Regions from separate parts of the Streptomyces sp. NPDC034043 genome, predicted to be linked through region 3. Evidence: riboswitches for the same ligand, from Rfam matches in the RefSeq annotation. Region 3 holds a riboswitch; each other region holds the start of a gene.
What was found. A riboswitch is a leader RNA that binds a small molecule or an ion and turns the genes downstream of it on or off. The one in region 3 is predicted to bind cobalamin.
Positions count from the first base shown of each region.

Region 1: it holds a riboswitch for cobalamin, as region 3 does, so the genes downstream of both, ACZ51S_RS13730 (ribonucleoside-diphosphate reductase subunit alpha) here and ACZ51S_RS24885 (energy-coupling factor ABC transporter permease) in region 3, are expected to answer to the same signal.
Region 2: it holds a riboswitch for cobalamin, as region 3 does, so the genes downstream of both, ACZ51S_RS18140 (ABC transporter substrate-binding protein) here and ACZ51S_RS24885 (energy-coupling factor ABC transporter permease) in region 3, are expected to answer to the same signal.

Region 1 is NZ_JBVISF010000004.1:525,187-529,400, reverse strand. It holds gene ACZ51S_RS13745 (carbon starvation CstA family protein) at 1-985, shown strand, start outside; gene ACZ51S_RS13740 (YbdD/YjiX family protein) at 982-1,179, shown strand; partial or broken gene ACZ51S_RS13735 (GNAT family N-acetyltransferase) at 1,294-1,800, shown strand; adenosylcobalamin-variant (AdoCbl-variant) riboswitch at 1,865-1,941, shown strand; gene ACZ51S_RS13730 (ribonucleoside-diphosphate reductase subunit alpha) at 2,099-4,214, shown strand, end outside.
Region 2 is NZ_JBVISF010000006.1:395,935-400,148, forward strand. It holds gene ACZ51S_RS18130 (ABC transporter ATP-binding protein) at 1-23, opposite strand, end outside; gene ACZ51S_RS18135 (FecCD family ABC transporter permease) at 20-1,048, opposite strand; gene ACZ51S_RS18140 (ABC transporter substrate-binding protein) at 1,057-2,046, opposite strand; cobalamin riboswitch at 2,082-2,218, opposite strand; gene ACZ51S_RS18145 (hypothetical protein) at 2,346-2,816, opposite strand; gene ACZ51S_RS18150 (hypothetical protein) at 2,813-3,346, opposite strand; tRNA gene ACZ51S_RS18155 (tRNA-Trp) at 3,964-4,037, opposite strand; gene ACZ51S_RS18160 (DUF4352 domain-containing protein) at 4,169-4,214, shown strand, end outside.
Region 3 is NZ_JBVISF010000011.1:87,485-91,698, reverse strand. It holds gene ACZ51S_RS24900 (ATP-binding cassette domain-containing protein) at 1-570, opposite strand, end outside; gene cbiQ (cobalt ECF transporter T component CbiQ) at 561-1,310, opposite strand; gene ACZ51S_RS24890 (energy-coupling factor ABC transporter substrate-binding protein) at 1,314-1,667, opposite strand; gene ACZ51S_RS24885 (energy-coupling factor ABC transporter permease) at 1,667-2,365, opposite strand; cobalamin riboswitch at 2,395-2,618, opposite strand; gene ACZ51S_RS24880 (AMIN-like domain-containing (lipo)protein) at 2,734-3,246, opposite strand; gene ACZ51S_RS24875 (SsgA family sporulation/cell division regulator) at 3,332-3,742, opposite strand; gene ACZ51S_RS24870 (L-serine ammonia-lyase) at 3,942-4,214, opposite strand, start outside.

The DNA of each region.
Region 1 (4,214 bases), on a different contig from region 3:
CGCGGTCAACTCCCCCGGCGGCGTGGTCGGCACCACCGTCCAGAGCGCCTCGGAGGCGGTGACCAACCTCGGCTTCGCCATCAGCCCGGAGGCCCTCGCGCAGGCCGCGAAGGACGTGGAGGAGGCCAGCCTGCTGTCCCGTACGGGCGGTGCGCCGACCTTCGCGCTCGGCATGTCGGAGATCTTCTCGGCGGTGGTCGGCGGCACCGCGATGAAGGCCTTCTGGTACCACTTCGCCATCATGTTCGAGGCCCTGTTCATCCTGACCACCGTCGACGCGGGCACCCGCGTCGGCCGGTTCATGCTCCAGGACACCCTCGGCAACGTCCACAAGTCCTTCAGGAACGTCAGCTGGAAGCCGGGCGTGTGGCTCGCGAGCGCCGTCGTGGTCGGCGGCTGGGGCTACTTCCTGTGGGTCGGCGTGAAGGACCCGCTGGGCGGCATCAACCAGCTCTTCCCGCTGTTCGGCATCGCGAACCAGCTGCTCGCGGCGGTCGCGCTGGCCGTCTGCACCACGCTGCTGGTCAAGTCCGGGCGGCTCAAGTGGGCCTGGGTCACGGCCGTTCCGCTGGCCTGGGACGTGGCCGTCACGCTCACGGCGAGCTACCAGAAGGTCTTCTCCGACGACGTGAAGGTCGGCTTCTTCGCGCAGCGCGACAAGTACCAGACCGGCATCGACGCCGGGAAGGTGCTCCCGCCCGCCAAGAACATGGACGACATGCACACCGTGGTCACCAACGCGACGGTCGACGGGGTCCTGTCGGCGCTGTTCGCGGTCCTGATCATCATCGTGCTGGCGGACGCGGCCCGGACCTGCCTCAAGGCCATCGCCCACCCCGAGTCCGTCCGCCTCTCCGAGGTGCCGTGGACCGAGTCGAAGATCATCGCCCCGGCCGGGCTCATCGCCACGGCCGAGGAGAAGGCCGAGCTCGCGGCCGCCGGCCTCGACGGGCGCGGCAGCCCGGCCAAGGAACCGGTCGCGTGAGCCGGGTGCGCGGGGCGCTGGCGAAGGCCCGGTTCTTCGTACGGGAGTTCTCCGGCGAGGCCGCGTACGACCGTTACGTCGCGCACGCCCGCTCGCACGACCCGGACGCCGAGGTCATGACCCGGCGCGCCTTCGAGCGGGCCCGTACCGACGCCCGCGAGGCGGACCCCCGGGAGGGCTTCCGCTGCTGCTGAGGGCACCCGTGCCCGCGAAGGGCCCCGCCGTCCCGCACCGGGACGGCGGGGCCCTTCGGCGCGTCCGGCACACCTCCCGCGACGACGGCGCCGGGCAGCCGGCAGGCGTGGCGCACACTCGGGGGCATGGACTTCGACATCAGAACCGCCAGGGCGGACGAGTGCGAGCGGCTGGGCGAGATCACCGGCGCGGCCTACACCGGGGACGGGCTGCTCGACCAGAACGAGGACGACACCTACCTGAACGCGCTGCGCGACGTGGCCGGGCGGGCCGGCGAAGGCGAGGTGCTGGTCGCCGTGCGGGACGGCCGGCTGCTCGGCGGCGTGACGTTCGCCGCACCCGGGAGCCGGCTCGCGGACGTGGCCGGGCCGCAGGAGGCGGAGTTCCGGATGCTCGCGGTGGCTCCCGAGGCGCGCCGGCAGGGGGTCGGGGAGGCCCTCGTACGGGCCTGCGCCGAGCGGGCCCGGGCCCTGGGGCTCACGGCGCTGGTGCTGTCCACGCAGCCGGCCATGCCGGGCGCCCGGCGGATCTACGAGCGAATGGGTTTCGTCCGCACTCCGGAGCTCGACTGGTCGCCGTTCCCGGCCCTGACGCTGCTGACCTACCGTCTGGAGCTGTAGCCGCACCGACACAACATGTGGGGGGTCGCGCATCGGTGGCCCCCCACATGTATGCTCATCCTCGCTGTCGCCGCAGGGGAATCCGGTGTGAATCCGGAACTGTCCCGCAACGGTATGACAAGTCCGAGGACCTGCCGACAGTGCGCCCGGGTCGACCGAACCGGGTGCCGACACGTCCGGGCTTCGCGGTTGGGCCGGTGGACGCCGTGCGGTGAGTACGCGATACCGTCGCGCCCGCACGCGCCTCCCCCTGCCCCGATCCGCCGATGACCGGGCCGAGCGAGGGAGAGCTCCCGCCGTGACCATCGCGCCTTCCGCACCGCGCGCCGAGTCCGTTTCTGGCGACACCACCGAAGGCCCGGGGGCCGCGCTGCTGCGTACTCTCACCGAGCTGACCGCCGACCTCCCCGACACCGACCCCGGCCGGGTCGCCGCCGCCGCGCTGCGCGGACGCAGCTCCGCGGCCGACGAGGCCGAGCTGCGCGGGCTGGCCACCGAGGCCGCGGCGGGCCTGATCTCCGAGGACCCGGCCTACTCCCGCCTCGCCGCCCGCCTGCTGACGCTGGCCGTGGCCGACGAGGCCGCCGGCCAGGGCGCCACCTCCTTCGCCGAGTCCGTCGCCGTCGGCCACCGCGAGGGCCTGATCGCCGACCGGACCGCCGAGTTCGTCGCCGCCCACGCCGGCCGGCTGAACGCGCTGGTCGAGCACGCGCTCGCCGACGGCGCGGACGACCGCTTCGGCTTCTTCGGCCTGCGCACCCTGCACAGCCGCTACCTGCTGCGGCACCCGCACACCCGCCAGGTGATCGAGACCCCGCAGTACTTCATGCTGCGCGTGGCCTGCGGTCTCGCCGAGGACGAGAGCGTCCAGGCCGTCGAGGAAGTGGCCTCGCTCTACCGGCTGATGAGCCGCCTCGACTACCTGCCGTCCTCCCCCACGCTCTTCAACTCCGGCACCCGCCACCCGCAGATGTCCTCCTGCTACCTGCTGGACTCCCCGCTGGACGAGCTGGACTCGATCTACGACCGCTACCACCAGGTGGCCCGCCTCTCCAAGCACGCCGGCGGCATCGGCCTCTCGTACTCCCGCATCCGCGCCCGCGGTTCGCTGATCCGCGGCACCAACGGCCACTCCAACGGCATCGTGCCGTTCCTGAAGACCCTCGACGCCTCCGTCGCCGCCGTGAACCAGGGCGGGCGCCGCAAGGGCGCCGCGGCCGTCTACCTGGAGACCTGGCACGCGGACATCGAGGAGTTCCTGGAACTGCGCGACAACACCGGCGAGGACCAGCGCCGCACGCACAACCTCAACCTCGCGCACTGGATCCCGGACGAGTTCATGCGCCGCGTGAACGCCGACGCCGACTGGTCGCTGTTCTCCCCGGCCGACGTCCCCGAGCTGGTGGACCTGTACGGCGACGAGTTCGACGCCGCCTACCTCAAGGCGGAGGCGGCGGGCCTCGCGAAGAAGACCATGCCGGCCCGCGACCTGTACGGCCGCATGATGCGCACGCTCGCGCAGACCGGCCAGGGCTGGATGACCTTCAAGGACGCCTCGAACCGGACCGCGAACCAGACCGCGCTGCCCGGCACCGTCGTCCACTCCTCCAACCTCTGCACCGAGATCATCGAGGTCACCAACGACGGCGAGACCGCCGTCTGCAACCTCGGCTCGGTCAACCTCGGCGCGTTCGTCGCCGACGGCCGGATGGACTGGGAGCGCCTGGACGAGACCGTCCGCACGGCCGTGACCTTCCTCGACCGCGTCGTCGACATCAACTTCTACCCGACCGAGCAGGCCGGCCGGTCCAACGCCAGGTGGCGTCCGGTGGGCCTGGGCGCCATGGGCCTCCAGGACGTCTTCTTCAAGCTGCGCCTGCCCTTCGACTCCGCCGAGGCGAAGGCCCTGTCCACGCGGATCTCCGAGCGGATCATGCTGGCCGCGTACGAGGCCTCCTGCGACCTCGCCGAGCGCAGCGGCCCGCTCCCGGCCTGGGCCGAGACCCGTACCGCCCAGGGCGTCCTGCACCCCGACCACTACGACGTCGAGCCCACCTGGCCCGAGCGCTGGGACGCCCTGCGCGCCCGGATCGCGAAGACCGGCATGCGCAACTCGCTGCTCCTCGCCATCGCCCCGACGGCCACCATCGCCTCGATCGCGGGCGTGTACGAGTGCATCGAGCCGCAGGTCTCCAACCTCTTCAAGCGCGAGACGCTCAGCGGCGAGTTCCTCCAGGTCAACGCCTACCTGGTGGAGGACCTCAAGGAGCTCGGGGTGTGGGACGCGCAGACCCGCGAGGCGCTGCGCGACTCCTCCGGCTCCGTCCAGGGCTTCGGCTGGATCCCGGCGGAGATCCGCGAGCTGTACCGCACGGCGTGGGAGATCCCGCAGCGCGGCCTGATCGACATGGCGG
Region 2 (4,214 bases), on a different contig from region 3:
AGTTCCGCCGGTCCGCCGGTCATCCGGCCACCGCCTCGGACCGGCCCGTCCGGCGCAGCATCCACAGGAAGAACGGGCCGCCCAGCAGTGCGGTGACCACCCCGACCGGGATCTCCTCGGGAGCCGCCGCCGTACGGGCGACCAGGTCGGCCAGGACCAGGAAGACCGCGCCGGCCAGCGCGGCGACCGGGAGCACGGCCCGGTGGCCGGCGCCGACCGCCATCCGGGCGGCGTGGGGGACCATCAGCCCGACGAAGCCGATCGCCCCGCTGTAGGCGACGAGCACCCCGATGACGAGGGAGGAGAGCACGAACACGGCGGCACGGAAGCGTCCGGTGTCCAGGCCGAGCGTGCGGGCTCCCTCCTCCCCCGCCAGCAGCAGGTCCAGCGGCCGGGCCAGCGCGAGGAGCAGGCCGGTGCCGGCGAGCAGCGCGGCGGCCGGCAGGGCCAGTTCCTCCCAGCGGGCCCCGCCGAGGCCGCCCAGGGTCCAGAACAGGGCGGTACGGATCTGGTCGGGGTGCGCGGACAGCACGAGGACCAGGCTGGTCAGCGCGGACAGGACGTACTGCACGGCGACCCCGGCCAGGATCAGCCGCCCGGTGCTCATGGTGCCGCCGCGCCCGGCCATGGCGTAGACGGCGACGAGCGCCACCGTCGAGCCCGCGAACGCGGCGGCCGGCAGCCCGAGCCCGCCCGCGAGTCCGGCTGCGCCCGCACCGGACACGATGACCAGCACCGCTCCCGCCGAGGCTCCGGAGGAGGCCCCGAGGAGGAACGGATCGGCGAGCGGGTTGCGTACGAGGGCCTGGAGCACGGCGCCGGAGACCGCGAGCCCGGCCCCGACGACGGCCCCGAGCAGCACGCGCGGCATCCGCACGTCCCACACGATGGAGGGGAAGGCGCCGGGCATCCCGGGGCCGCGGAGGACGATGCCGACGACCTCACCGGGGGCGATCCGTACGGGTCCCAGGGCGAGCCCCGCCACGGCCGCCGCGGCGAGCGCGGCGGCGAGGAGCACCAGGACACCGACGGTGCGGCGCCCCCTCACGCCCCGGCTCACGCGGCGTCGGGGTGCAGCTGGCGGCCCAGGGACTCGACGGCGTCGGCGACGCGGACCCCGAGCACGGCCGAGGAGAGCGGCAGGACGACGAACCGGCGGTCCCTGACGGCGGGAACCCGAGCGAGCGCCGGATCGTTCAGCAGGCGCTGCTTCTTGGCCTCCACGGTGGTGCCGCCGTAGTCGTAGATGAGGATGACCTCGGGACCGCGCTCGATGACCTTCTCCCACGGCACGTCGCCGAAGGTGTCCTTGAGGTCGGCGAACACGTTCGTCCCCCCGGCCAGGGAGACGATCTCGTTGCCTATGCCGTTGCCGCCGGAGGTGAAGGCGGAGGCCTCCCCGGAGTCGTAGACGAAGACGGACGGCCGGGGCCTGTCCTTCACACGGGCGGTGACGGCGTCGACGCGGCGCTGCTCGTCCTGGACGAGGGCCGCGCCGCGCTCGGGCACGCCGAAGGTCCGGGCGACTTCGGTGATCTCGGTCTTCAGCTGTTCGAGCCCGACCGGGCCCTGGGTGCAGTACTCCACGCTCAGCCGCGAGTTGATGCCGGCCTTGGCCAGCCCTTCGCGGTCCCGGCCCTGCCCCTTGTCGAAGGCGCTGGCGTAACCGCCGTAGACGAAGTCGGGGTTGGCCCCGAGGAGCACCTCCTTCGAGGGGTACTCCTTGGCCAGCACCTTGATCTTGTCGTAGGCGGGCCGGTAGGCGGGCAGCACGGAGTCGTCGAGATACGCGGTGCCGGCCATCCGGTCCTGGAGTCCGAGGGCCAGCATGATCTCGGTGGCGTGCTGGTTCATGGTGACGGCGCGTTCGGGCGGCGCCTGATAGGTGGTGCTGACGCCGCAGTTGGTCACGGCGTACGGGAACCCGGGCGCGGCGTGCGCACCGGGCCCGGGCCGCTCCGCCCCGGGCGGACCGCCGCAGGCGGTGAGCGGCACGACGAGAGCGAGCGGCAGGAAGGAGCGCACGGCGGCGCGGACACGCGACATGATGAGGCCTCTCCGGGGGATCCTCGTCCCCGGTCGAAGTGAAGAGGCGGTGCGTCAGTGTCTGACTCCCGGCCGTCGCGCGGACGCGGCGGCCGGTCACAGTGGCGGGACCGCACCGGATTCGCACCGGTTTCCTGTCCTGCACCGCCGGGACAACCGTGCCAGTCTGCCAGACGCGGTGTTCGCCCCCGGAAAGGGTCTCCGCGCAGCGCGCAATTGCCGGGCTCAGCGGCCGCGAACGGGAAATGGTTCCTGCCCACCGATTCTGGCGGTGAGCAGGAACCATTGAAGCATCGCCGTCAGGAGGAAGCGGCGGTGATCTGCCAGGCGACCATTCCCGTGGCTCCGGAAGCCGCAGTGATGTCGACGGGCAGTTCTTCCGGAGAATCCTCGACCCGTCGGCTCACCGATACTCCGTCACAGGGAATGGACTCCGCCCCCTTTTCACCGACTTTCATGTCGACGGCGCCTGTGCCGACACAGGCTACGGCGACCTTGTACGTCTTTCCCTTCGCGAGCGAAGAGCGAGAGTGAACGCCGTCCCGGACCCTTTCCATGCCGGATTCCACGAACTCGGGAGAATCGGGATGGATTTTCTCCAACAGGCCCTTGGCTCTACTGCCCTGGGCTTCCTCGGTCTCCCCCGCGGATGACCGCACGCTCGTCGGACTGCCCGACGGTGGCGCGCTCTCGCTACCGCAGCCGGCCGCCAGGAAGGATGCGACAGCGAGGGCCGCCGCCACGGTCAGCGGCCTGCGAGGAACGGTCACGAGCTCGTTTCCCAGTACTTCCAGCCGACCTCCGAGGTGGGCAGGTTCGCGGTGCCGCTCTTGATGAGCTTCTTGCCACACCGGTCCGCACTGGTCTCGTACTTGGCCCACTTCACGGCGTACCCCCAGGAGCCGTACTGGAGGTGGCCGTACTTGCCGCTGGTCACGTTCCTGCGGTACTCGTGCCCCACGGTGATCCCGACCTCGGTGCCGATCTTCGCCGTGATGGAGACCTTGGCCTTGGCGACGATGCCACTGACCTCGACCTCACCGCCCGCGCTGACCTCCCGGAGGACCTTGCCCGACCTCTCCACCCTGACCACCATGGTGCCTCCCGGACCGTCCTTGAAGGACGTGCCGGCGAACTTGGCCGGCATGTGGATTCCGGTCTTCGAGGGGATCTCGAACCATGTGCGGCGAGGGTTGTCACACGCCTGCGTGCCGGACTCCGAGTTGGTCGACGTCTCCGGCAGGTGCTCCAGCGAATTGTCCTCGGGGGCAGCCTCCTCCACGACCTCGACCGAGGTCACGGGCTGCGACTCATCGCCTGCCGCATGAGCCGGGGAGGCCATTCCCCCCAGTAGAGCCAAAGCGAAGACCGGTCCGACGGTCCCACGCACCGTAAAACGCATAATTCCCCCATGTCTAATTTTTCGTGGGGCCACCATCAGGTCAGCGAGGCGGCCCCTGCGCCAAGACCGTAGCCGCGCCGGTAGAGGAACGGGGAAACCGAAGCGTTCTTCTGAGGAAGAATTGAGGATCATCGACCTCAGTAGCCCCCAACTCGCCTGCGTTAGCGCCATGTTGAGGGACACATCGCCCGATTTCACGATCCGGCCTGCCGGGTGGGGGCGAGGGACGGGGGGCGTCGGGGTTCGACTGCCGCTTAACCCTCCACGCCGGTGGCCACGCCACACCAGCCGACGCCGGGGCTCGGCATCCCTGAACCACGGCTTGCCACAGTGCCACCGCGACCAGGGCGGCCGAGGCGGTCCAGGCCGGCGCGGCGTCCACCCCGAGCCCCCGGGGAAGGCGGATATCGGCGGGCACCCCCTGAGCGGCCCGCGCCGCACCGGGCTTCCCCCAGGCAACCCCCACGGGGAAGACAAAACGGACCCCGGGAGTGATCTCCCGGGGTCCGGCTCGGCAGGGGTAGCAGGATTCGAACCTACGACATCTGGTTTTGGAGACCAGCGCTCTGACCAGCTGAGCTATACCCCTTTGGTGGCGCCAAGCCTGCCACGAAGCGGGCGGAAGATCCAATCCATATTCCGTGTCGCCGGTGGCGGGAGCGGGGCCGGCGGAGGATCGTGGGCGGGGAGGGGGCGGGTACACGGAGTGGAGGAGGAGTCGTGCGCCACCGTGCGGGGCGGCTGCTGGGGCCCCTGCTCGTGCTCC
Region 3 (4,214 bases):
CGCGCGCAGCCCCGCGAGGACGTCCAGGAGGCGTTCCTGCCCGTCCGGGTCGAGCCCGGCGGTCGGCTCGTCCAGGATCAGCACCCGCGGGGCCATCGCCACCGCGCCCGCGATCGCCGCGCGCTTGCGCTGCCCGTACGACAGCAGGTGCGTCGGGCGGTCCCGCAGCGCGGTGATGTCCAGCGCGGCCAGGGCGGCGTCCACCCGCTCGCGGACCTCCGCGGCCGGCAGTCCCAGGTTCATCGGGCCGAAGGACACGTCCTGCCCGACGGAGGCGGCGAAGAGCTGGTCGTCCGGGTCCTGCACCACCAGCTGCACCGAGGTCCGCAGCCGGACCAGGCCCTTGCGGTCGTACGCCACCTCCGCGCCGTCGAGGCGCAGCGCCCCCGTGCCGGGCCGCAGCCCGCCGCTCAGCAGCCGCATCAGCGTGGTCTTGCCGCTGCCGTTGCGGCCCAGCAGCACCAGCGCCCGGCCCTCGGCGATGGCGAAGTCCACCCCGGACAGCACGGCCGGGCCGTCCTCGTACGCGTAACCCGCGCCGACCAGCTCCACCAACGGGGTCACAGCCACAGCTCCTTCAGTACGAGGGTCCCCGCGACCAGGGCGGCCAGCAGGGCGGCGGACCCCGTCAGGAACCGCCGGGACAGCGCCGCGTCGGGTACGAGCACCCGCAGCGCACCGTCGTAGCCGCGCCCCGCCAGCCCCTGCTGGAGCCGGGCGGCGCGGTCGAAGGCCCGGACGAACGAGGTCGCCGCGAGCCCGGCCAGCGAACGCCACACCGCGGCCCGGCTCGTCTGCCCGAGCCGGGCCGCCTGGGCGCGGCGCACCTGGGCCATCGAGTCCAGCAGCAGGAAGCCGATCCGGTACATGACCAGGGCCACGTCCACCACGGGCGCGGGCACCCCGGCCCGCACCAGCCGGGGCAGCACGTCCGAGACCGGTGTGGTGAAGGCGAACAGCAGCACCCCGAGCGAGGCCGCGGAGGTGCGCAGCAGCAGCTCGGCCGCGTGCCGGGGCCCGTCCGGGGCCAGGGCGAGGAAGCCGTCGGGGCCGCCCACCGACACCATCAGCGGCAGCGCCCCGGTCACGCAGAACCCGAGCGGGACCCGGAAGGCCCGCCACAGCTGCCGCCCGGGCACCCCGGCGGGCCCGAGCAGCACGGCCAGGGTCGCGGCGGCGACCAGCGGCCCGCCGGGCCAGGGCGGCAGGCACACGGCGGTGACCGTGAGCCCGAGCCCCAGCAGGGCCTTCTCCAGGGGGTGGCGGCCCCGCCAGCGGCTGGAGTGGGCCGCCACGTCGATCGGCAGCACCGCCTACGGCTCCGGGGTGGTGCGGGTCTTCTCGGCCGCCACGGCCTCGGCGAGGGCCTGTGCGGCGCCCTGGCGCCGGCCCTTGCGGACTCCGAAGTAGTAGGCGAGGACGCCCGCGCCGAGCGCCGCCTGGAGCGCGAACAGCGCCGACTCGATGTCGCCCGAGGGGGGTTCGTACAGCGGGGAGAACCAGGGCTCGTAGTCCGGCTTCAGCTCCGTGATGGCCGCCTCCGCCTGGGCGTCGGCGCCGGCGAACGGCTCCTCCTTGCCCTCGCCCAGCCCCAGCGCGAGCGGGATCACGGCCAGTGCCGCCACCAGGAGCAGCAGCAGGGTGTTGATCTTCGTGTTCCTGGTCATCAGAGTGCCGCCCCCTGCTCGGTCCGCTTGCCGCCGGTCAGCTTCGTGATCCCGAGCCGGACCAGGTCCGCCGCGCTGGACTGCATCAGCAGCCGCATCACGAGCACGGTCAGCAGGCCCTCGCTCACGGCGAGGGGGATCTGGGTGAGCGCGAAGATGCCCGCGAACTTCTCCAGGGAGCCCAGGAAGCCGCTCGCCGGGTCGGGGAAGGCCAGCGCCAGCTGGACGGAGGTCACGCAGTAGGTGATCAGGTCGGCGAAGAACGCGCCGAAGAAGACGGCCACCATCAGCGGCAGGCCGGACCTGCGCAGCAGCCGGTAGGCGCCGTAGCCCGCCCAGGGCCCGGCGACGGCCATCGAGAACACGTTGGCGCCCAGCGTGGTGAGCCCGCCGTGGGCCAGCAGCAGCGCCTGGAAGAGCAGGGTGATCGTGCCGAGCACCGCCATGACCGGCGGACGGAAGAGGATGGCTCCGAGCCCCGTCCCCGTCGGGTGCGAGCAACTTCCGGTCACGGAAGGGATCTTCAGGGCGGACAGGACGAACGTGAACGCACCGGACGCCCCGAGCAGCAGCGTGCTCTCCGGGTTCGCCTTCACCTCGCGGGTCAGGGCCCGGACCCCGTGGACGACGAAGGGGGCGGACGCGGCGCCCCAGGCGGCCGCGTGCAAAGGGGGCAGGAACCCCTCGGCGATATGCATGAGTTGGGAGACCTCTCCAGCACCTCGTGGATGGACGACGCGCCTCGGCCGGTCTCCTGGCTCACGGGTCATGATGCCCGGGCTCCGCCTTCCCGGGCCCGTGCGGTCTCCCGCGTGGGCCCAGTGGCCTGCCCGCTGGGGGCGCCTCCCGGACGGCGTCAGGGAGGATTGGAGCCGGACTTCCCGATTACAGTGGCGAGGGCCGCACCGGTTTTCCACCGGTTTCCCGAACACCAAGGCCCGATGACCCTAGTCGTCCGCACGGACCGTCACAACCCGGACCCCCGGACACCGGCGGCCGTCCCCCTGATATGACGGCGGGCCCGGGACGTCACGCGTCCCGGGCCCGCCGTCCGTACCCGCTCGGGTCAGCAGGTGTTCGGGTGCGCGATGTCCAGCACGAACCGCTCGGGCGAGTGCAGGACGGAGGTGCTGTAGAACGGCTGGGTGTCGAAGGCGGCGCCGAAGGTCACGTACCCCTCGAAGTCGCCGGTCAGGGCGATGCCCTTGAGCTTGCTGAGGTAGATCTTCTGGAGCTTGGGCCCCTGGTAGACGTTCTGCCCCGCGTCGTCGTGGGCGGCGGCGGGGTGCAGCCGGATCTCCAGGAAGTACTTCCCGGCCAGCGGCACGGGCTTGCCGGACCCGTCGTAGACCAGCTGGGACACGGGAGTGACGGTGACCGGGGGGACGTACCCCTGGAGGTCGATCACGATCCGGTCGAACGTGCAGTGCCCGCCCCAGCGCGCGTTGACGACGAGCGGGGTCTGGGTGCGGGTGGACGTGGTGGCGGCGGAGGCCGGTGACGTGGAGAGCGCGAGCCCGGCGGTGAGCAGGGCGCCCGTGGCCAGGGCCACGATCCGGCGGCGGTGCGGGTGACGCATGATGTCTCCCCGGTTCCGTGAGACGGGGACTGCCTGTCATCTCCTAGGACACCGCCGGGCCGCGCGCGGTTCCGCGCGCCGCGCCTCAGTACGCCAGCAGCGCGCTCAGCTGCGCGTCCAGGTCGTAGTGGCGCCGTTCCTGCCCGCGCGGCACCAGCTCCGTCATCCGCCGGCACAGCGCGCGCACGTCCCTGGCGCGGGCGGAGACCACGCAGCCCCGCTCGCCGTTGCCGAAGCCGAGCAGGACGCGCGGCTCCGAGCCGCTCCAGCGGGGCCACACCTGTACGTCGCCCTCGCCGGTGGGCGCGTGCTGCCCGTCGAGCAGCAGCTCGCGCGCGAACACCCAGCGGGCGAGGTGGGCCCCGGCGCCCCGGAGGTCGACGGCCACCTCGTACGGGCGGTCCGTGCGGTAGACGAAGCGGCCGGTCAGGGGCACGCTCAGGGGGGCGGCTTCCAGCCGCAGCGGGAGGAGTCGGTGGTCGGTGATGATGGCCATCGGCGGCTGCCTCTCGTCGTGCGGGGGTCGTCCGGCGCCCCTCCCCGCACGCTATCGCCGCCCGTGGGCGCGCTCCGGGGCCGAAGGTCCCGAGGGACCGGGCCGCACGGCCCCTTTTCGGCCACGACCCGGTCCGCACCCCGGTCCGCACCCCGGTCCGGACCCCGGTCCGGACGCCCGCCGGGAGGTCCTTATCGGGTCAGCACTCGATCACGTTGACCGCGAGCCCGCCGCGCGCCGTCTCCTTGTACTTGACCTTCATGTCGGCACCCGTCTCCTTCATGGTCTTGATGACCTTGTCGAGGGAGACCTTGTGGCTGCCGTCCCCGCGCATCGCCATCTTCGCCGCGGTGACGGCCTTGACGGCGGCCATGCCGTTGCGCTCGATGCAGGGGATCTGGACGAGGCCGCCGACCGGGTCGCAGGTCAGGCCGAGGTTGTGCTCCATGCCGATCTCGGCGGCGTTCTCGAC